Regions from separate parts of the Pleomorphomonas sp. T1.2MG-36 genome, predicted to be linked through region 3. Evidence: riboswitches for the same ligand, from Rfam matches in the RefSeq annotation. Region 3 holds a riboswitch; each other region holds the start of a gene.
What was found. Region 3 has a riboswitch for thiamine pyrophosphate ahead of thiM (hydroxyethylthiazole kinase). Riboswitches for the same ligand answer to the same signal wherever they lie in the genome.
Positions count from the first base shown of each region.

Region 1: another riboswitch for thiamine pyrophosphate. It lies ahead of QQZ18_RS22830 (ABC transporter permease); the one in region 3 lies ahead of thiM (hydroxyethylthiazole kinase).
Region 2: another riboswitch for thiamine pyrophosphate. It lies ahead of QQZ18_RS01760 (NIPSNAP family protein); the one in region 3 lies ahead of thiM (hydroxyethylthiazole kinase).

Region 1 is NZ_CATNLY010000053.1:25,175-32,712, reverse strand. It holds gene QQZ18_RS22840 (peroxiredoxin-like family protein) at 191-799, shown strand; gene QQZ18_RS22835 (ABC transporter substrate-binding protein) at 887-1,822, opposite strand; gene QQZ18_RS22830 (ABC transporter permease) at 1,841-2,614, opposite strand; TPP riboswitch at 2,706-2,820, opposite strand; tRNA gene QQZ18_RS22825 (tRNA-Glu) at 3,077-3,152, shown strand; gene QQZ18_RS22820 (BLUF domain-containing protein) at 3,287-3,856, opposite strand; gene QQZ18_RS22815 (methyl-accepting chemotaxis protein) at 4,170-5,855, opposite strand; gene QQZ18_RS22810 (hypothetical protein) at 6,439-7,329, shown strand.
Region 2 is NZ_CATNLY010000001.1:359,554-367,091, reverse strand. It holds gene QQZ18_RS01765 (TRAP transporter large permease) at 1-1,696, opposite strand, end outside; gene QQZ18_RS01760 (NIPSNAP family protein) at 1,693-2,025, opposite strand; TPP riboswitch at 2,074-2,176, opposite strand; gene QQZ18_RS01755 (aminotransferase) at 2,332-3,498, shown strand; gene QQZ18_RS01750 (asparaginase) at 3,504-4,526, shown strand; gene QQZ18_RS01745 (hypothetical protein) at 4,557-4,739, shown strand; gene QQZ18_RS01740 (MFS transporter) at 4,746-6,041, opposite strand; gene QQZ18_RS01735 (MarR family winged helix-turn-helix transcriptional regulator) at 6,075-6,473, opposite strand; gene QQZ18_RS01730 (trans-sulfuration enzyme family protein) at 6,656-7,538, shown strand, end outside.
Region 3 is NZ_CATNLY010000012.1:717,456-724,993, forward strand. It holds gene QQZ18_RS10250 (diguanylate cyclase) at 1-184, opposite strand, end outside; gene QQZ18_RS10255 (amidase family protein) at 447-1,664, shown strand; gene QQZ18_RS10260 (phosphotransferase family protein) at 1,751-2,494, shown strand; TPP riboswitch at 2,580-2,683, shown strand; gene thiM (hydroxyethylthiazole kinase) at 2,743-3,549, shown strand; gene QQZ18_RS10270 (monovalent cation:proton antiporter-2 (CPA2) family protein) at 3,552-5,330, opposite strand; gene QQZ18_RS10275 (ABC transporter permease) at 5,394-6,512, opposite strand; gene QQZ18_RS10280 (ABC transporter permease) at 6,509-7,538, opposite strand, start outside.

The DNA of each region.
Region 1 (7,538 bases), on a different contig from region 3:
TCAAAATGGGTCTAAGGAGCACGAGAAGCCCCTCTATCTACGAGACTTTCGGCTACCTCCGCGAATCGTGATGGTGGACTTCTTAACCTGTGAACGCACAATAAGCAGATTAGGGGTGTCAAGAAGAGTGGCGATCTCCGCCATTCCTGTCGTATAGTCTTGCGACGAGCCCTGCGAGTGCCGCGTTCCGATGTCCATGCCCGCCCGCCTCATTCCGAACCAGCCGGTTCCCCCGCTCAGGGTGAAGACCGTCGGCGGTCCGTGCTGGCGGCTGTGCGACCAGAAGCCTCAGCATTTCACGCTGGTCCTGTTCTATCGTGGCCTGCACTGCGGTTTCTGCAAAACGCAGCTCCAGGCCTACGAGGCGCGCTACGACGAGTTCCGCAAGCTCGGCGTCCGCGTGCTGGCCGTCTCCGCCGACGACCGCGAGCGTGCCGAGAGGACGGTGCGCGACTGGCACCTCGACGAGCTGACGGTCTGCTGGGGCCTGACCATCGATCAGGCGCGCGACTGGGGCCTTTATCTCAGCGAGGGCCGGGGCAAGTCCTATGACGGCATCGAGGAGCCGAACTGGTTCGTCGAGCCCGGCATGTTCTTCATCAAGCCCGACGGCCGCCTCTATGCCGGCTTCGTCCAGACGGTGCCGGTGGCCCAGCCGCGCATCGACGACGTGATCGCCGGCATTCGCTTCGCCATCGAAACCGCCTCCGAACCACCGGGCGGCGCCGATGAGGATGCCTGCCGCGGCGAAGATTGCGGTTGCGTGGAGCCGGTCAAGCTCGCCGTCTGCAAGGGCTGAAGCCGCGCCTTTCTCTCATGTCCAGTCGAACAGGCGCCCGAAAGCCGAGACTGCTTCCGGGCGGTTCTGTTTTCGGCGCGCAGACGGTCAGCGCAGTTCCACCGCGTAGTCCTCGACCGGCTTCACCGTCTTGATCAGACCGGCGTCCTTCATGAACTGCGAAAAGCGGGCATAGCGGCCGGCGTCGAGCGCGGCGGGGCGCTTGGCAAAGCGCGGCAGCGTGTCGGCCCAGGCGCGGCGGTTGAGCTCGTCATCGAGGTCGGGGTAGGCCTTGATGAACATCGCCCAGGCGTCGTCCGGGTGGTTGGTGAGGTAGATGGTCGCCTCCTCGACGGCGGCGAGGAACTCCGGCAGCCGCTTGTCGCCGACGAGATCCTTGCGCGTCACGTAGATCAGCTCGTCGTAAGCCGGCATGCCGTTCTCTTCCGGATAGAAGGCGAGGCCCTCGTGCCCTTCGATCTTCATCTGGTTGAGCTCGAAGTTGCGATAACCGCCGACCACTGCGTCGACCTGGCCGGCGAGCAGCGATGCCGACAGCGCGAAGTTGACATTGATCAGCTCGACGTCGCCGACGCCGAGACCGGCGGTCTTCAGGAACTGGCCGAGCATGGCATCCTCGAAGCCGGACACCGAATAGCCGATCTTGCGGCCCTTGAGATCGGCCAGCGACTTCACCGGGCCGTCCTTCAGGACGATCAGCGTGTTGAGCGGCGTCTCGATCAGCGTGCCGAAGCGCACCAGCGGCAGGCCGGCATCGACGTCGAGGTCGAGGCTCGGTTGGTAGTGCAGCGCCACGTCGGCCTGACCGGCGGCGACGAGGCGCGGCGGTGACGACGGGTCGGCCGGCGCGACGAGGTCGACATCGAGGCCGTGGGCGGAGAACATGCCCTTTTCCTTGGCGATCACCAACGGCGCATGATCGGGATTGACGAACCATTCGAGCATCACCGACAGCTTTTCGGCGGCCGACGCCGGGGTGGCGGCGAACATCAGGGCGGCGGCGAGGGCGGGAAGAAGGCGCATGACGGGTCCTTTCGAAGGTCAGTCTTTTTCGATCCAGGGGATGAGGCGAAGCGTCAGCCGGTCGACGGCGATCTTCAGAAGCAGCGTGGCGGCGGCGAGCACGCCGAGGGCGGCGAACAGGAGCGGCGTCTGCATGCGGGCATTGGCCTGCACCATCAGCAGGCCGAGGCCGCGCGAGGCGCCAACCCATTCGCCGATCACCGCGCCGATCGGCGCGTAGACGGCGGCGACGCGGATGCCGGTGACCAGCGCCGGCAGGGCGGCCGGCACGCGGATCAGCCGCAGCGTGCGGAAGGCGCCGGCGCCGTTGAGGCGGGCGAGGTCAAGGAAGTGCGGCGGCGTGCGGCGAAGGCCATCGGCGAAGGACGAGGCGACGGGGAAGAAGATCACCAACGTCGTCATCACCACCTTGGAGGCGAGGCCGAAGCCGAACCACAGCACCAGGAGTGGCGCCAGCGCGAACACCGGCAACGCCTGGCTGACGACCAGGAGCGGCGACAGCAGCCGGTTGGCGAGCGGTGAAGCGGAAACGGCGAGCCCGGCCAGAAGGCCGAAGGCGATGCCGGCGGCAAGGCCGAGCAGGGTTTCGATCAGCGTGATGCCGGCTTCCGTCAGAAGGCGCGAGCCATAGGCGCCATAGGCGGCGACCACGTCGCCCGGCGAGGGCAGGAGGAAGGCGGGGAGGGCGAGGCCCGTCGCCGCCACCTGCCACAAGACCAGCACGGCGCCGAACGACACCAGCGCCTGGATGGCGACGCCGCGACCGGCGGCAAGCATCGTCTTCGGCTGCATCTTCATCCCCATCGCACACCGCGCCCGGACGGGCGAATAGGCCAGCGGCGTTGGGGGAGACATGGCTGGATGTGCCGCGTGCGACGCGGCTTAGGCCATGAGGTTCCGTCCCTTCGCCGGTATGACCCGGATCAGGTTCGAAGGGTTCGATCCGCCTTGCGGATCATCTCAGCCCTCCCGGATGGAGGACACCCCTCGGAACGGCGACAGTTATGACCGCCCGGGACGCCGATGTCCAGAGCGTAGGGACGGACGGGTCGCGACGGCGGGATCGGAGAGGGGTCCCCGCGGGGTAGGAGACGGACAGGCGACATGGCCCCACCCGGGTGCGAGGGCGGCTTTCCGCCAATGGCGCGCGGCTGCCCCCAGGGCTCCGTAAAAGCCGAGCCGGAAAATGAAATTCCCCCTTGCGCTCTCCAAGGGGCTTCGCTATATCCGCCCCACGCTTTCAGAGCGTACCGCGCTCCCATCGTCTAGCGGTCCAGGACGTCGCCCTCTCACGGCGAAAACACCGGTTCGATTCCGGTTGGGAGTGCCAAAAAAACAATAGCTCAGCTCATTGCAGTCCGTTCGGCCATGATGACCGTCACGGGTGGCCGATGTCATTGTACGGCGCGTTGGTTGATGAGCCCAAGGTGATACACCTTATTTGCATATCGCTTTGTGGCGCCTTCACGCGTTCCCAGCTGGCTTGTTAGAAAGCGGCCTATTGGTCCCGATCTTGATGGTCTCAATCCCGGAGTCCTGCCTGGGAGAAGATGGCCGTTGCTGTGGTGCCTGCGGAATAGACATTCGCTGTTCAGCAAGGCCAGTGCGCTGTACGTATAGTGTGTCGAGAGCGCAGAAGTCTCTGATGAAGTCGAGAACCCCAACTGCGGACATGTTTGCCGGGTTGATATCTACCGTTGGGCAGTATTTTAGGTAAAGCCGCTCGGCATCGATCGTCCGTCCTGCGTACCCGACAGCCCAGCCTTCGAAAATACGTTTATCAATTGCGCTCAATGCAATAACTGTTATCTCTTCAAACCGTTTATCTTCAAAAAGCGAGTGTATCCTTTTCGAGACCTGATCTCGAGCGCCCTCTACAGCCTCCATCATGTATTTTTCGTTGAAGACGAGGCCACCGGTCAGTCCGGAGGCAGGGCTGTAGTCACTTGCAGCCGCTAGAATGCTTTTGATCGCTCCGGCGGACTCGCCGACTTTCATATTGGTACGGCCGTACAATACGAGGCGAGATAGCATGCTATAAAGCTCCAGTATATTTCTCTGGTCGCTTTAAAATTTAGATGGTGTTTGGCGTCACAATAATTAACGAAACGATCGTGTTGCTGAATCGAGAGGACTGTCTCCTTTTTTTGGTAAACGGTGCTTAAGTTGCCTGTGAAAACTGCTGATGGGTGCCTCAGGATGGAAATAATGTAGTGCTGCTACACTTACGGCTGATTGCCGAAGCTTGGTCGATTTCCACGGAGCCCGCAGGCGATTGGACAACCGTGAGCACAGAGCGGGCTGCCTCCCGAGGAATGACAGCCCCTCATTTATGAGACTTTAGCCCTCACGCCGCCGCGACATCCCTCAGGAACCGCTCCACCGTCTTGCGCAGGTCGCCCGAGCGGTCGGTGACCAGTTTCGAGGCGTCGAGAACGTCGGTGGCGCAGCGGAGGGTTTCGCCGACGCGGCCGGACACTTCGGTCATCGCCCGCACCACGTCCTTGGCGCCGTTGGCCGTTTCGGTGATGTTGTGGGAGATTTCCTGGGTGGCGAGGCCCTGCTGCTCCACGGCCGTGACGATGACCGTGGTGCTGTGGTCGATGTCGGTCATGATCTCCGTGATCTGGCGGATCGCCTCGACGGCCTCGGCGGTCGACGATTGGACGTTGGAGATCTGCTCGGAGATCTCGTCCGTCGCATGGGCGGTCTGGGAGGCGAGCGATTTCACTTCCGAAGCGACCACGGCGAAGCCTCTGCCGGCCTCGCCGGCCCGCGCCGCCTCGATGGCGGCGTTGAGCGCCAGGAGGTTGGTCTGGCCGGCGATGTCGGAGATCAGCTGAACCACCGTACCGATGCGCTCGACCGAGCTGACCAGCCCGTCGATCTTTTGGCTGGTGGAGGTGGCGGCGTCGGTGGCGCTGTGGACGATGTCCTTGGTCTGCGACACCTGGCGGGAGATCTCGCGCACCGAGGCCGACAGTTCCTCGGTGGCCGAGGCGACGGCGTCGACGGCGGCGGCCGCTTCCTCCGAGGCCGATGCCGCGCCGGTGGCCTGGCTCGACGTCGCATCGGCGATGCCGTTGAGGGCGTTCGCCGTGTTGGTCATGGCGCCGGCAGTGCTGACCACCGTGCCGAGGGATCCGGTGATCTCGCCCCGGAAGGTGTCGACCAGCGTGTCGACGCGCTCCTGGCGGTCGCGTTGCTTGCGGTTCTCCTGCTCCTGCTCGTCGCTCAGCTTCTTGCGTTCGATGATGGCGTCGCGGAAATAGGCGACGGCGTGCCGCATGGCGGCGATTTCCTTCAGTCCGCCGGATTGATCGAGGTAAACGTCGGTGTTGCCGGTCGCCAGGGTGCGCAACTCGCCGACGGCTTTGGCCAGCGGCGACAGGATGGAGCGCATGATGAGGATGGCGAGGACGGCCGCCACCACCAGAAGGACGACGCAGATGCCGGCGAGAATGGCCGTCAGGCGGAAGGTTCTGGCGTCGAGGTCGTCGACGTAGAGGCCGGTGCCGATCACATAGCCCCAGGGCTTGAACAGCTTGACGAAGGAGCGCTTCGGGAACAGCTTGGCGGCGTCCTCTCCGGGCTTGGACCACTGGTAGCTGTAGGCGGCTTCTTCGCCGCCCGCCGCCTTGATGGCCTCGTTCATGCCGACGAAGATGGCGATGCCGTCGTTGCCCCTGTAGTCGGTGAGGTCCTGGCCGTTCAGCTTGGGCACCGTGGGGTGCATGATCATGGTTGGGTGAAGATCGTGGACCCAGAAATAGCCGGTGCCGTCGTAGCGCATCGACTTGATGGCCGCGAGCGCCTGGGCCTTGGCGTCCTCTTCGGACAGCTCGCCCTTGGCGACCCGCTCCTGATAACCGTCGAAGATGCTGTAGGCGCTGTCGACCATGTTCTGCAGGCGGTGGTCGGTATCGGTGTAGAGGGTGGAACGGAACTGAACCACCGAGTAGACGGCGAGCAGGATGAAGCTGAGACAGAGAACGCCGACGATGGCGATCAGGCGGCCGCGTATGGTCTGCATGTCTGTGTCCTGAGAAGGATTTCCATTGCCGCCTGTTGTAAGTCAAAATTGAGAACATCGAGTAAATGAGAACCGGTGGTGGTAGAAATCGCCAAGTCAACGTGATCGATAGATCTGTTCAGATGGAATCCCTGATGATGTAAATCGCAGGTCTATTGTATGAATTGACTAGGCATCGCAGATGACGCCGCCGCTTTAATTGTTCTCAATGGTAAATACCTGGCCGCCTCGCGGTGTTTTCGCCGCCGGTTCCAGCGAATCCCGGAAGATAAGCCGGGGACAGGCTGCGCCGTGTGGGAAGGTCAAAAAGGCGCGCCTTTCTCCCATCGATCGTCATGCGGTGAGGACTGATGAACAGCGGCGCTTCGTCGTCCCTCCGCCCGATTACTCGCTACGGGTTTTGCGCGGGATGGTTGAGGAAAGACCTGCGGATTACTTTGCGCTCGTATCTCGTCAGCCGTCCTTTGTTTTGAAAACGGCCCGTGGACATGCCGATTTTCTGATGGTTATTGATGGCGTCTATGCAATCTCTGGTTCATGAAAATTTAAGTTCACGACGATATCTATATTTCAGGAGCTAGAAATGCGGAACACGGAACTCTATCGCCGCCAGACGCCGGAAAGCTCGGCCGTGCATGCGGCCCGGCTGGATCTGACGCGGCTGGGCGGCTCGGAAATCCAGGTCTGGGAAGGAACAGGGGTGTTCGGCATCTGCCGGTCGCTGTTCCTGCGCAGCCGGCTCGAGAACTGGATCAAGGCGAGCCGGACTGCCGGTGCGCCGCCACTGCTCAAAGACCTTTACGGTTTCGAGGAAGAAGCCCACCTCGACGACGCCATGCTGCTCCTGCAGCAGGACGACGACTTCATCTACGTCCATCAAGGCCCGCGCTCGGTCCTGGAGTACGGCAAGGTGTTCCGGGGCGCCCTCCTGTCGTCCATTCCCGGCAACATGAGCCTGTCCTTCCGCCATCACTACAATGCCGCTGCCGCCGACATGCGGCCGCGCTACCTGCAGTTCCGCACCGATTTCTCTGCTCGCCACGTCCGCTGGGAACGCATCGTGCTGCCGCTGGTCTCGGACGAGAAGCAGGCCTCCAAGTTTCTGCTGCTCTATTCGGAGCCGCTCGACGACAAGCTTGAGATCCTGCAAGCCGCCTTCGACAGGTCGGCCATCGGCATGGTTGCCGCCGCCAAGACCATCGGCGAGGAGAAAACCCTCGAAGATGCCGTCATCCTGCTTGCCAACAGCCGGGCGCGCTCGATGCTGGGAATGGATGACAACGCGCTTCCTGTGTCGACGGTGCGCGACCTCAGGGCCTGGGTTCAGGCCGTCAGGAAGTGGGAACAGATCGGCGAGCCCAAGACCACGCTGGGCAAGACGATCATCGGCTTCCGCGACAAGGAGAAGTCCAAGAATATCACTGTGGTGATCGAGCCGATCGATCACTACGTCGTCTTCCATTTCCTCGACTGATGCCCGTTCCGTTTGATCTGGACTCATCCAGCTCAAACGGGTTTCGGCCTGACCGGCCGGCGCCCGGTCGGGCGCTTCCGTTTCCGTCAGCTTCCGCCCGGAAGGGCGAAACCTGACGGAAGCGGTATGACGGCGCTCCGGACCCGGAAAGCAACGAACGCCGCGACGGGGGGCGTCGCGGCGTTCATGCGGGGTGGCTCGGTGGCCGC
Region 2 (7,538 bases), on a different contig from region 3:
AGAGACCGGTGACCCCGGAGGCCACGAAGACGAGAACGCCGATGGGGGGCGTCAGGCCGCCGATCATCAGGTTGACGGTGAGAAGGACGCCGAAGGCCACCGGGTCGATGCCCGATGCGACGACCGAGGGCAGCAGCAGCGGCGCGAACAGCAGGATGCCGGGGCCGACATCCAGCGGCCCGCCGACGGCGAGCAGGATCAGGTTGGCGGCGAGCATCACGGCGAGCGGATTGCCGCCGAAACTCGTCACCCAACCGGCCAGGGCCTGAGGCAAGCCATCGATGGCCAGCAGGAACACCAGAGGCGCCGACGAGGCGACGAGGAGACCGATCGCCGCCGTCTCGCGTCCCGCTTGCAGGAAGGCCCGGAACGTGGCTTTGCCGCCATTCGGCCCGCTCAAGGCTGCGACCAGCGCATAGGCGCAGGCGACGGCGGCAGCCTCGGTGGGCGTGGCGATCCCGAGGCGGATGCCGAAGAAGACGACCAGTGCCAATCCGAACACGGGAACGGCCGCGAGGAAAGCGGCGACACGTTCATGCCGGTCGGCGGCGGGGCGGGGCGAGGTATCGGCCGAGACGTGCAGCATCGCCGCCATGGCCGCAGCCAGGATCAGCCCGGCCACCAGACCGCCTTCGAACAGCGCCCCGACCGACAGGTTGGTGGCCGAGGCAAGCAGCAGGAAGGCGATCGATGGCGGGATGATGTTGGGCAAGACGGCCGTGGCGGCGACAATTGCCGCCGCTTTCTCGGGCTTGACGCCATCGGCGACGAGAGCCGGCGCCAGGACTTTGGCGCCGAAGGCGGCGTCGGCGATCGACGAGCCGGAGACGCCCGAGAACATCAGATTGGTGACGAGCGTTGCCTGGGCCATGCCGCCGCGCCGGTGTCCGACCAGCGTCGATGCGAACCGGACGAGGCGGTGGGCCAAGCCTCCGACGCTCATCAGCATGCCGGCGAGGAGGAAGAAGGGGATGGCGAGCAACAGGAACTTGCCCAAGCCCGACACGGTCTGCTGCACGATAGCCGCCTCGGGCAGACGGGCGCCGAAGGGCACGGCGAAGGCGAGTCCGACGATCAGCGAGTGTACGAAGGGCGCGCCGACGAGGAGAGCGGCACAGGCGGCGGCGCAAGCGACGAGGCTGGGCAGGGCGACCGGTATGAACGGGGGCAGGTGCGGTAGGGCTGCGAGGCTCGTTCCACCGGCGACAACGGCAAGGATGAACAACCATGTCCGCCCCTGGGATAGGGAGCCGAGAATCAGGTGTGCCGCTGCCAGTGCGCCGCCGATCGCCACCGGCCAGAATCGCCAGCTCTCGGCTATGCCTAGCGTGGGGGAGGTGCCGCCGATCAGCACTGCCACCTTGCCGGCACCGTGCATCAGGACGAGGCTCGCGGCGAGCGTGACGGCGTCGGAGGCGCCATCGGCCAAATTCCGTCCCGTGGGACCGAGGTGGCGCGTCACCACATCGATGCGCATGGCGAGCGATCCGCTGGCACAGAGTGGCAGCCCGAGAAAGACCAGCGCCGTGTGCAGGAGAATGCCGAGATCCTCCGTGGCGACAAAGCCGGTCGAGAAGACGTAGCGCAGCAGCGTGGCGCCGAACACCAGCACCAGCAGGACCGCAAGAATGACTGAAAGCAGACCTGCGAGCAGGCGGTCGATCGCCTGGTGAAGTTGCGCGGCGATGGTCGTCATGGTCGCAGTCCGGCGCCGCCAAGCGGCGAAAACCACGTCGGTTTGAGAATGCGGCTCTTCATCGTCTGCACGTAGGGGGCCGCCTTGGCGCGGAAGGCCTGCCAGGCGGGGTCGGCCTCCATGGCGGCGCGGCGGCGCTCGCGATCGGCGAGGTCGTCGTACTGCCAGATGTGGACGACGTCGTTGACCGTGCCGATGTCCTGGGTGAACCAGCCGATCAGCTTGCCGAGGTGGCCGGTCTGGATCGCCATGCCCTCGCGGACATAGAGGTCGAGATAGGTGCCGACATGCGCCGGCGCGATGGTGTAGGTGCGTTCGTCGAGAATCATGGTCGTTCGGCCGTCGTTGGAATTGCGGGCGGCGGAACGCGTCAGGCGACTGTCTGCATGGCTCTATCCCTCCGCCGGCATGACCCGGATCAGGTTCGTCGGGTTGGAGAAACTCCTCTCAGCCCCGAATGGGGCACCCCGTGAGATGTGACGAGCTTAGCTGGATGATCCCCATCGCGCCAGAGGCGATGGCCTCGATCCGTGACATCGAGCTATGCGCGCGGGGAGGACGTCGCGGCCGCAAACGGCTTGTGGGGGCGCTGGCGGTCCACTAGGGTCGGCGGGTTTTGCAACGATCGATCGACAATGAAACCGACCAATCCCATCTTCACCGGCCTTCCCACCACCATCTTCGAAGTCATGTCCGGCCTTGCCCGTGACACAGGCGCCATCAATCTCGGCCAGGGCTTTCCCGACGTCGACGGTCCGGAGGAGGTGCGCCGCGTCGCCGCCGAGGCTTTCCTTGCCGGTCCCAACCAATACCCGCCGATGATGGGACTGCCGGCGCTGCGACAGGCGGTCGCGGCGATCAACCGACGCTTCTACGGTCTCGATGTCGATTGGCAGACAGAGGTGATGGTGACGTCCGGCGCCACCGAGGCGCTCGCCGATGCGATTCTCGGTCTCGTCCGTCCCGGCGACGAGGTGGTGCTGATCGAGCCGCTCTACGACAGCTATCTGCCCATCGTCCGGCAGGCCGGCGGCATCGCCAAGACGGTTCGCATCGCTCCGCCCAACTGGGAGGTCGACCCGCAAGCACTTGCGGCCGCCTTCTCGGACCGCACCAAGGCGATCCTGATCAACACGCCGATGAATCCGGCGGGCAAGGTGTTCTCGCGTGAGGAGCTGGACCTGATTGCCGGCCTCTGCCTGAAGCACGACGCGGTGGTGATCTCGGACGAGGTCTATGAACACCTCGTATTCGATGGCAAACGGCACATCTCGCCGATGCAGATTCCCGGCATGCGCGATCGCGTCGTCCGCATCGGGTCGGCCGGCAAGACCTTTTCGCTGACCGGTTGGAAGGTGGGCTACGTCACCGCCTCGCCGGCGCTGATGGAGCCGATCGCCAAGGCGCACCAGTTCGTCACCTTTACGACGCCTCCCGCTCTCCAGACGGCCGTGGCGCACGGGCTGTCATTTGGGGACGACTATTTCGATGGCTTCGCCGCCGGCTTGCAAGCCAAGCGCGACCGTCTCTCGAAGGGGCTTGCGACGCTCGGGTTTTCCGTGCTGGCTTCGGCCGGCACGTATTTCGTGGTGACCGACACCGGACCGCTCGGCATTGACGACGACGCCGAAGCCTGCCTCAGAATGACGCGAGAGGCCGGCGTCGCCGCCGTGCCGGTTTCCGCCTTCTATGCTTCGGAACCGCCAAAGCGGTTCATACGCTTCTGCTTTTCCAAGCGCGACGAGGTGCTCGACGAGGCCATTGCCCGTCTCTCCGCCTGGATCGACAAACAGGGACGATGAGTTCGATGGAAAATCCGGTTCTGGTCGAAGTCACGCGCGGCTCCATCGTCGAGAGCTTTCACCGGGGGGCGGTCGCGATCGTCGATGGCGACGGCCGACTGGTCTCCGGTGTCGGCGACATCGAGAGGCCCAGCTTTCCCCGCTCGGCGGTGAAGCCATTCCAGGCGCTTCCCTTTCTTGAAAGCGGGGCCGCCGACCGCTTCGGCTTCGGCGACGCGGAGCTGGCGCTTTCCATGGCGTCCCACAATGCCGAGCCCCGGCATGTGGAAACCGCCCGGGCGATGCTTGCCGCCGCCGGCCTCGACGAAACCTGTCTTGCCTGTGGCCCACACTGGCCGGGACGACATGACGATCAGGGCGAGTTGCATCGGCGCGGTGAAAAGCCGGGTCGTATCCACAACAACTGCTCGGGCAAGCACACAGGGTTTCTCTGCACCTGCGTCGTCACGGGGACCGACCCCAGAGGATATGAACAGGCGGAGCATCCAGTGATGCGCGAGGTGATCGCAGCTGGTGCCTCGATGACCGGCACGCCGCATGCGACCGATATTTGCGGCACCGACGGCTGCTCCATTCCAACCTTCGCCGTGGCCCCAAGGGCGCTCGCCCATGGGTTCGCCCGTTTCGTGACGGGTGTCGGCCTGACGGCGACGCGAGCACGCGCCGCCGAGCGCCTGAGGCTGGCCGCCGCTGCCGAACCGTTCATGATCGCGGGGACCGGGCGCTTCTGCACGCGGGTAATGACAGCTCTTGGCAATCGCGTACTGGTGAAAACCGGCGCCGAGGGCGTGTTCATCGGGGCGATCAAGGAACTCGGACTTGGTATTGCGCTGAAGATAGACGATGGTGCCGGACGGGCCTCGGAGGTGGCGATGGCCCGAATTCTGTTCGATCTTTTGAAACTCACCCCCGATGATCCGGGTTATGCCGAGATGAGGGCCCTCGTCAGCCCTCCGGTCAAGACCTGGGCGGGCGACACGGTCGGCGAAATCCGCGTCACCGCGGCGCTTGACGGCGTTACCGGCTGAGAGGCGGCATCAAGGCAAACGGAGGACAGCATGGGTGAGGTCGTCAAACTCGACAAGAAGGCGCGCGAAGCGCGCAAGAAGGCCGAGGCCGCCCGCGCGGCGGGTAGTGGCGCGTCATCCGGCACCCGTTCATCGCCCGGAGGGCGGCCGATCGCCGCCATCGCCGGCGGTGCGATCCTCGTTCTGATGATCGTCGTGACCTTCTTCCTGTAGCGGCGCTCAGGCCGCTTGCGGCTGTGGCTCCGCCGGTTCGCGCTTGCGATCGATGGTGAGACAGAGGGCCGCCGCCACGAGGCAGAAGCCGCCGGCCACCACGAGAGCCGGCACGTAGCTTTCAAGGTCGGTGCGGCTCCAGCCCGCGCCGTAGGCGGCGGTGGCCGCGCCGAGCTGGTGACCGGCAAACACCCAGCCGAAGACGAGCCCGGCCTTCTCGGCACCGAAACGCTCGGCCGAGATCTTCACGGTCGGCGGCACCGTCGCCACCCAGTCGAGGCCGTAGAAGACGGCAAAGCCGGCGAGCAGAAGCGGGTCGAATCCGGTCAGCGGCAGATAGAGCAGCGAAAGCCCGCGCAGGCCATAATACCAGAACAGAAGCCAGCGATTGTCGTAGCGGTCGGACAGCCAGCCGGACAGCAGCGTGCCGGCGAAATCGAACAGGCCGACGAAGGCCAGGAACCCCGCTGCGCTGACCGGGCGGATGCCATAGTCGCCACAGATGGATACCCAGTGCGTCTGGATCAGGCCATTGGTCGACAGGCCGCAGACGAAGAAGGTCACGAACAGCACCCAGAAGACATAGGAGCGCGAGGCGTCGCGCAGGCCAAGTAGTGGCGCCGACACGAGCGTCAACAGGCCGGCCGTGCGGGGTGGGGCGGCTTGGTATGCACCTCCCATGGGCGCAAGACCGACATCGGCCGGCCGATCGCGCATCAACACCAGCACGCCGACCAGCGCGACGGCGAGGAGGGCAACAACCAGGCCCAGGGCGACCCGCCACCCCCACGCCTCGGTGGCCGCGGCGATCACCGGCAGGAAGATGAGCTGCCCGGTGGCGTTGGACGCGGTGAGCAGGCCGACCACCAAGCCGCGCCGGCTGACGAACCAGCGGGTCGCCACCGTTGCGCCGAGCACCTGCGCCGTCATGCCCGTGCCGAAGCCGATGATAAGCCCCCAGAACAGCATCAGCTGCCAGAGTTCGGTCATGGTGACCGAAAATCCGAAGCCGGCGATGATCAGGAAAAGGGCAGTGACGACCACCCGGCGGACGCCAAAGCGGTTCATCAGCGCTGCCGAGAAGGGCCCCATCAGACCGAACAGGACCAGGCGGACGGCGAAGGCGGTGGAAATATCGGAGTTCTTCCAGCCGAACTCGGCCTCGAGCGGCCGCAGCATGACGCCCGGTGCACCAAGGGCTCCTGCCGTTGCCAGCATGGTGACGAAGGTGACGGCGGCGACCACCCAGCCATAGTGAACGTTGCGACGGGCAAAGAAGGCCGGGAGGGCGGACGTCGTCATCGGCGGGCTTTCGTGAGAAGGAGCGACGGGGACTTAAAGAGCGCCGGAAATCGCGGTGATCGCCCTGATCTGGTCGGGGCCGAGCATGGCCTCGATCTCGGCCTGCGCCGTTTGCCAGAGCGGCGCGGCGGCGGCGAGACGGTGTCGGCCCGTCTCGGTGAGCGTCAACATGCAGCGCCTGCCGTCGCCACAACTGGTTTCCTCGACGAGCTCGTGCTTTCCCAGAACCTGGGCGTTACGACCGATGGTGGATCGGTCGAGGTCGCAGGCGGCCGCGAGCTCGGAAATCGAAAGCTCTCCGGCACGATCAATCTTCTTCAAGAGCTTGTATTGGGCAAGCGTTAGCCCGACCTCGCCAAGGTGCCGGTCGTAGATGGCAGTCGTCTTGCGCGCCGCAGTTCTGAGGAGGTCGCAATAGCACGGTGAATCCATGACGCGGGTATATACCCCTATTTTGTTGCCTTCAAGTGGCCCCCAAGGCGATTGCGGATACGGACGAGAAGAAGGAAAGAAAATGCGCCGAAGGGTGCAATGGCGGAATTCTGTTCCTTAGGACGCTCCGGCGGCGGGGCTAATGTGCGGACAACTGTGCCGCACCAACCGGGAGAAGATTCATGAAGATCGAGACCCAGTCCATCCACGCCGGCCTGCCGGCCGCCCAGTCCGGCGAACCGGTTCTCAGCCCGCTGGTTCCGGCTTCGAGCTTCTATGCTCATCCCGACGACATCGGCTTTTCGGCCAATGATCTCAACGACCGGGCTCCCCATTTCTACACGCGGTGGAGCAATCCGACCGCCGCCGCCCTAGAAGCGAGGCTTGCCGCCCTCGACGGCGGGGAGGCGGCACTGACATTCGCAAGCGGCATGTCGGCGATAACCGGGTTGTTTTTCAATCGGCTGAAGGCCGGTGACCATCTCGTCCTCTCCAACGTCTGCTATGCCGGCGTCGCCGAGTTCGCCCATGACAGCTTGCCCAACCTCGGCATCGCGGTGAGCGCCGTCGATACCTCCAACCCCGCGAAGGTGGCGGCGGCGATCCGTCCCGAGACGAAGCTCGTTCACATCGAGACGCCGGCTAACCCGATTCTCCGTCTGTCCGACATTTCGGCCATTGCCGGAATCGTCCATGCCGCCGGCGCCCAACTCTCGGTCGATTCCACCATGGCGACGCCAGTTGCTACGCGGCCGCTGGAGTTTGGTGCCGATTTCGTCGTTCATTCGCTGACCAAATACGCCTGCGGCCATGGAGATGCGCTGGGCGGCGCGGTGATCGGCAAGGCCGATGCCATCGCCGATTTCAGGAAAACGTCGCTGATCCATCTCGGAGCCGCGCTCAATCCCTTCGCAGCCTGGCTGATCCTGCGGGGCCTTGAGACCTTGCCGATCCGCATGAAGGCGCACGAGGAGAATGCTCGTGCCGTATCGAGCTTCCTTGAGACCCATCGGCGCGTGAAGCGCGTTTACTGGCCTGGTGCCTTGAGCCACCCGCAACATGACC
Region 3 (7,538 bases):
GATTTTCGAGCTCCGTCTGTGCGTCGGCAAACATGTCCTCGGCGCGGCTGAGCGATAGCTGCAGGCTGTCCTCCGCCACATCGACGGCGCTACGCATATTCTTCTGGGCGAGAAGAATCTGGTTGACCAGAAACGGCATCAGGCTGAGCCCGATCAGCACGAACATGACCAGCCTGATACGCATAGATCGTCACACTGCCCGATACATCAGCCATTCGCATAAGCCGAACGCAATCCTAAGTGCGCCAGGTAAACAATTCATATTCGGAAATATTCTTGTCTATAAATACCAAGCTTTCAGTCAGGACGCACGGTCGCGACCTGCTGGTTTCTCGACGCTGGCGCGCTGATATCCACCGTCGACTTTGTTCCCCGTCCGATCAGCGTTGTCCCCCAACCACGAATCGTGCTCTGCCCGCCTTTGGGGCAACGTCCGAGTGAAAATCATGTCCAAAATCGTTCCATCCGACCCATCCGGTTCTCTTGTCGAGCGACTGGATCTCAGACCTGTCGGGAGCGGACCGCTGGATGGCACGACCTTCACGGTCAAGGACAACATCGACGTTGCCGGCCACCAGACCTCCTATGGCAGCCCCGCGTGGAGGGACGGCCATGCCGCACCGGTGCACAACGCCGTCTGTGTCGACCAGTTGCTCTCCGCCGGAGCGCAGTGCGTTGGCAAGGTCGTCGCCGACGAGTTTACTTACAGCCTCGACGGAGAAAGCCAATTCTTTGGAACGCCGCGCAACGCCAGGGCGCCGGACCGAGTTCCGGGCGGCTCCTCAAGCGGGTCGGCCGCCTCCGTTGCCAATGGGCTGGCGCAATTCTCGATCGGCACCGATTCCGGCGGCTCCATCCGCGTTCCGGCAAGCCTGTGCGGGCTCTGGGGAATGCGGCCTTCGCTCCACCGCATCTCGGAAGCCGGCGTTTTGCCGTTCATGCCGAGCGTCAGTACGGTTGGCGTGTTGGCAGCCCACTTCGAACACCTCGACGCGGCGGCCCGCGTCCTGTTGCGGAGTGGCTCCCGCGCTGTCGCCCCGCTCCGCCGGCTGCTGCTCCTGGCCGATGCATTCGACATTTGCGACGAAGCCGTACGTGAGCAGGCCAACGCCGCATTGCATAGAGTTTCCGAGCGGACCGGGATTCCACTGGAGACAGTCCGCTTCTCCGAGATCGCTGGAGAAGGCCTGCCGCTTGGCGATTGCAACGACAAGGCGCTGCGCGACCTGCAGACCGCCGAGTTTCAAAGCACCATAGGCAACTGGATCGAGACCGCCAAGCCGGAGCTGGGCACCACCTTCACCTTGGCCTATGGCAACGTGCAGCGGTTCGACCGTCTTGCTGCTCTGGACAGTCTGGTGCGGTGCGAACGTTTCTTTGAGGCGATCAACGCTTTCCTGCCGGCCGGCGTCGTCATCTGCTTTCCGACGACACCTGTCATAGCGCCCCTGAAAGGGACCCTGACGACCCTCGACAGGGTGCTGGATTTCTACGATCGCACCATGACCATCACGGCATTCGCCGGCGTTGGTCGTCTGCCGGAGATCTCCGCCCCGCTGCTGACGGTCAACGACTGCCCGGTCGGACTGTCCTTCGCCGCCGGGCACTATCAGGACGAGTTCCTGCTGGCGTCGGTGCGCCAACTCCTTGGCGTCGCAGGCTAGAAAAGCCGGTCAGGGAAAAGCGCCGGTCACTCCCTCTTTTCCCTGTAGGATGGGGGGAGTTCGACGGCTATCGACAGGATTTCCGAATGTGCGAGATTGCTCGCCGGCTCGGCTCAGGCAAGGAAGCCGAGGTGTTCGAGTACGGAGACTTCGCGCTCAAGCTCTATCGGAGCGAGTCCCAGAAAGCCGCCGCATTCCGGGAAGCGTCCAATCTGTCCATCCTCGAACAGCTCGCCCTGCCAACGCCCAGGATCCACGCCGTCGGTGAGTATGGCGGCCGCTGGGGTCTGGTGATGGACCGTGCGCGTGGACCGAGCTTCGCGGATCGGATGATGTCGGGCGACCGGAGACTCCATATCGAAGAGCTGGCACGGCTGCACCTTCTCGTGCACCGTCAGCCAGGAAGCGGTTTGCCATCCCTGAAAGCGCGGCTATCGGCCAATATCCAGCGTGCCGAAGAGCTTGATCGTAGCTCGCAGGACCGCCTCCTTCGCCAACTCGACGCACTGCCGGATGGCGACTGCCTATGTCATGGCGACTTTCACCCCTGGAACATTCAAGGCTCCGCCGACGACATCATGGTCCTAGACTGGCTGGATGCGTGCAGCGGCACGCCGGCCGCCGATGTCTGCAGAAGCTATGTTCTGATCCACCATGCCGACCCGATGGCAGCGGCCGAGTACGTTGACGCCTATGCCAGACTGGGCGAAACGACGGCCGCCGACATCATGGCCTGGCTGGCGCCGGTTGCCGCCGCTCGTCTGGCGGAGCGGATTCCGGCCCAAACCGACGATTTGTTGCGGCTCGCTGGCGCACCCCGCAAAGCTTGATGGTGGGCGGGGATGGGGACCCGCCATGATTGGCCGCGCTCCACCTCCGCCACTTGCGCCGCTTTCCCGCCCCGCCTATGCTCCCACTGTCTCAAGGGGGTGTCCGGCTTGGCCGGACTGAGAGGAGCGATCCAACCCCACGAACCTGATCCGGATCATGCCGGCGGAGGGATTGAGCGAGCGGCACGGCCTGTCCGGCAGCCACACGTCTTCTTGTCCGCGGGCGATCTTCGCGCAAGGAGCACGCGATGACCACCCTGACGCTTGCCGACGTTCACACCCTTCATGAGAAGGTGCGCGCCGAACGGCCGCTCGTGCACAACATCACCAACTTCGTGGCGATGAACATCGCTGCCAACGTACTGCTTGCCGCCGGCGCTTCGCCGGCCATGGTGCATTCCATGGACGAGGTGGAGGACTTCGGCCGCATCGCTCGCGCGCTGACGCTGAACATCGGCACGCTTTCGTCCGACTGGATCGCCGGCATGAAGCTGGCGGCGGCCGTGTACAAGGCCGCCGGCAAACCCGTCGTGTTCGATCCCGTCGCCGTCGGCGCGACGCGTCTTCGCAACACCGCCGCCGCCGATCTCGTCGCGATGGGGCCGACGGTGATCCGCGGCAATGCCTCGGAGATCATGGCGCTTTCGGGCGTTGCCGGCCTCGCCTCGAAAGGGGTCGACAGCTCGGCGAGCTCCAATGCCGCTCTCGACAGTGCCGTCGCACTCGCCCGCTCCAGCGGCGCGGTGGTCGCCGTCACCGGCGAGATCGACTATGTCACCGATGGCGCGCGAACCGTTGCCATCGAGGGCGGCCACGAGCTGATGCCGCTGTCCACCGCCCTCGGCTGCTCGCTGACCGGTCTCGTCGGAGCCTTCGTCGCCATCGCTCCGGCGTTCGAGGGCACGGTGGCGGCGCTTGCCGTCTACGCGGCGGCTGGCGCCATCGCCGGCAAGCGCGTCAAGGGACCGGGCTTCCTGCCGCAGGAACTGTGCGACGCGCTCTACGCGCTCGATCTCGCGGGGCTCGAAGTCAACGCGGCGATACGCGTCGCCTGACGTCAGGCCTCGTCTGCCGCCAGTTTCCTGGGCGGCGTCAGAGGTTCGGGAACCGGCCGCGTGGTCAGATTCTCGCGGCCGGCCATGACGCCACCTTGCACCTGCGCCACCAGACGCTCGGCATCGAGACGGCGGATGGTGGTAAGCGCTTCGGTCGTGCGTTCCTCGCTGCAGCCGAGCGCCTTCAGGCCCTCGGCCCCCATGTGCAGGGCCGCGTCGAAGGTCTCGCGCACCTCGATGTCTACGCCGGCACGGATGAGCTCGATCGAGTGGACGCGGTCGTAGGAGCGCACGAGCAGGCGCGCCAAGGGGAAGTGCGCCTTGACGAGCTCGACGATGCGGTTGGCTGCCTTGCGATCGTCGACGCAGACCATGATGACCTCGGCCTCGGCGGCGCCGGAATGTTGGAGCGTATCCAGCCGGGTACCGTCGCCGTAGAAAATGCGGAAGCCGAACCGTCCCGCCTCGCGAATGCGGTCGGGATCGTTCTCGATCATCGAGACGTCGACGCCGCGCGACAGCAGCAACTGTGCGGCGATCTGGCCGAAGCGGCCGAAGCCGATCAGGAGAACGCGGCCGCGCAGGTCGCGCGCCTCCTCGACACCATCGAGCGACTTTTCCTCCTCCCGACGGAAGTGGCCAGCGACGACGAGCACCAACGGCGTCAAGGCCATGGAGAGGATGATCACCGTCGAGAACAGCGCCGCGTCGCCGGTGGGAATGACGCCACCGCCCGCCGCCGCCGTGTACAGGACGAAGGCGAACTCGCCGCCTTGGGCAAACATCAAGGCGCGCCCGAAGGCCGGCCGATGGCCGGAGCCGAAGAGACGCGCCACGGCATAGATGCCGACCGCCTTCACCAGCGCGAAGGCGAAGAGCAGGCCGATCAGCAGCGGCCAGCGTTCGACCACGACCCGGATATCGAGCGACATGCCGACGGCCAGAAAGAACAGCCCCATCAGGAGGCCTTTGAACGGCTCCACGTCGGCTTCCACCTGATGCCTATAGCTCGACCCCGACAGCATGACGCCGGCGAGAAATGTGCCCATCGCCATCGAGAGCCCCACCGCCTCCATCAGCAGCGCCGCGCCGAGGACGACCAGCAGTGCGCCGGCCGTCAGCACCTCGCGAGCGCGGGCGCGGGCAAGCAGGCCGAAGAAGGGATCGATCAGGAACCGGCCGGCGAGCAGCAGCGCCGCCACGCCCGCCGCGCCGAGCCCGACACCGAGCCAGCCGGTTCCGCCATGCTCGTTGGGCGCCAGCCAGGCCACCAGCGCGAGAAGCGGCACGATCGACAGGTCCTCGAACAACAGGATCGACACGGCCTTCTGTCCGTCGGGACCGGCCAGTTCGCCACGCTCTTGCAGCATGGACATGATGACGGCCGTCGACGACAGCACGAAACCGGCGCCGGCGATGAAGGCCGCAATGGGCGAAAGGCCGAACACCGCGACGCCGCAGGCGGTCAGCAAGCCGGTGCAGGCCACCACCTGCGCAAGGCCGAGGCCGAAGATCTGGCCGCGCATCGCCCACAGTTTCTGTGGCCGCAGCTCCAGACCGATCAGGAAGAGGAACATGACCACGCCGAGTTCCGACACATGGAGCATGGCGGAGGGGTCGGAGAACAGGCCGAACGCCGAGGGGCCGACCAGGGCGCCGGCGGCAAAATAACCCAGCACCGAGCCGAGGCCGAGACGGCGGAACAGCGGCACCGCCAGGACGCCGGCTGAAAGAAGGACCACTACAGGGCCGATCGTCGACCCCAGACCCGCCGCCGCCATACTGCACCTCGTCTCAGTGTTTTCCCGAGTGTGGTCAGAAACCGTTGCGGTGCGCAAGTCGCGTCAGGCTGATGGCTTTTTCTTCCACCGCTCCGCTGCGACGGCGAGCATCGAGTAGGCGAGGCAAAGGGCGAGCTGGACGAAAATCGTCGTCTCGACCGACCGCAGGTCGGCGCCCATCTGATTGACGCGCACCAATGCCGGCACCGCCGTCGTCGAGGGAATGGCGAAAGCCACGGTACGGAGGAACTGCGGCATGGCCTCGGCCGGCCAGGAGACGCCGGACAGGAAAAACAGCGGCATGCCGAGCACGACCAGGAAGAAGATGACGCCTTCCTTGCTGGGAATCAGCCGGGCGACGGCGAAGCCCATCGCCGTGACGGCGGCCAGGAAGGGCACGGCGACCGCATACATGACGGCGACATCGCCGATGCGGGGCAACCGATAGACCCAGGGCAGCAGGACCAGGACCACGCCGGCCCAAAGACTGTAGAGGGCGACGTAGACGATCGCGTCGGCAAAGGTCGACAGTCCGCCCGCCGAACGGCGCCCCGCCTTGAGATTGCCGATCCCCATCAGAAGGGTCTGTTGCAGGATCAGCACGAAGACGGCCGGCAGCACGAAGCTGGCATAGCCGCCGGTCGGGTTGAACAGCGGCACCGTCGTGACGCGCAGCGGTTCGACGATGGCCATGGCCTGGGCCATGTCGACGCCTGAGGCGGTGAGCCGCCCGACCTGGACCTCGGCACCCAGGCTGCGGGCCGCGTTGGACAGCGCCGAGGACATGACCGAGTTGAGCAGGAAATAGCCGCCGTCGGAAAAGGCGGCGATCGGCGCTGCACGGCCGGCGAGAAGATCTCGTTCGAACTGCGGAGGAACGACGATGATGCCGTAAATCTGGCGCGTGAGGAAAAGCTTGCGGGCCGAGGGCATGTCGGCCGCATAACGGGTAACGGCGACAGCGTCGGCAGCGTCGATCCGGCGGATCAGTTCGCGACTCAGCGTCGAACCATCCTGATCGATGACCGCCACCGGCATATCGCGCACCACTTCGGACAGATAGGGCTGCGGGAAGAAGACCGAGAAGAACAGCGTCGCGCCCAACATGGTCGAGCGGGCGCCCTTGTCGTTCCAGATGGCTTGGATCGCCACGGCGATCTCGCGCAAGAAGGCGGCGATCATCGGGCCACCGCCTTGGCGACGGACGACCGGGGACGGCCGTGGAGCCACAGGAGAAGCAGCGTCACTCCGCCATAGGCGAGCGCCAGCGATAGCAGCCAGCCGAAGGCCGGCATCGAAATGTCGAGCGGCGCTCCCCTCAGGATGTTGTCGGTCCGCAGTTCGAGATAGTGCGTCACCGGCAGCAGGTCGGCCCATATGTCGGAAAAGCCGTTCATGGACAGACGGGGAAAGGTGATGCCCGTGAAACCGAACGCCGGCCCCGTGATGACGCCGACGGCCGCCAGCGCCGAGACCGTGTCGCGGGCAATGAGCGCCGCCGCCGCGCCGAGCATCTGCGAGGCGAGCACGAAGGCGACGCCATAGGCGACGTGAAAGGCCAAACTGCCACCGAAGCGCGCGCCCATCGGGCCGAACAGCAAGGCGTCGGCGCCCCAGAGCACGAGGAGATAGGCGAGCGTATAGGGCGCCATCTTGCCCGCCGTCGTTTTCAAGAGGGTACCACCGAGCCGGAGCGACTTGCCGAGGCCGGCGACGCCCTGACGATCTCGGGAAAAGGACAGCGCGGCGCTGGCCCCAATGAAGATCTGCAACACCGTCGGCATCACCGCCGCCAGCAGGAACTGGACGTATTCGAGGCTCGGATTGAACAGCGCGCTCTGTCGCACCGGCACCGGCGTCACCGACTGCGTGGCGCTCTCCACGTCGGCGCCACGGGCGACGCGCGCCTCGATCGAAATGCCGGCCGCCACCGTGCCGAGAGCGCCGCCGACCCCGCGCGCGACGAGGCTGCCCGGTGTCATGTACTGGTTGTTGTAGAACAGCACCACCTCGGGCCGGCGGCCAGCCAGCACGTCGCGCTCGGTGCGGGGCGGTATCAGCACCACGGCATAGGCCTCACCCGAGAGAAGCCGTTGCCGCCCCTCGCTGAGCGTGCCCTCCTCGCGCGTGACCGCCACCTCCGGCGTCGCATCGACGATGCGGACCATCTGTCGCGACAGCGTCGAGCGATCCTGATCGACGACGGTG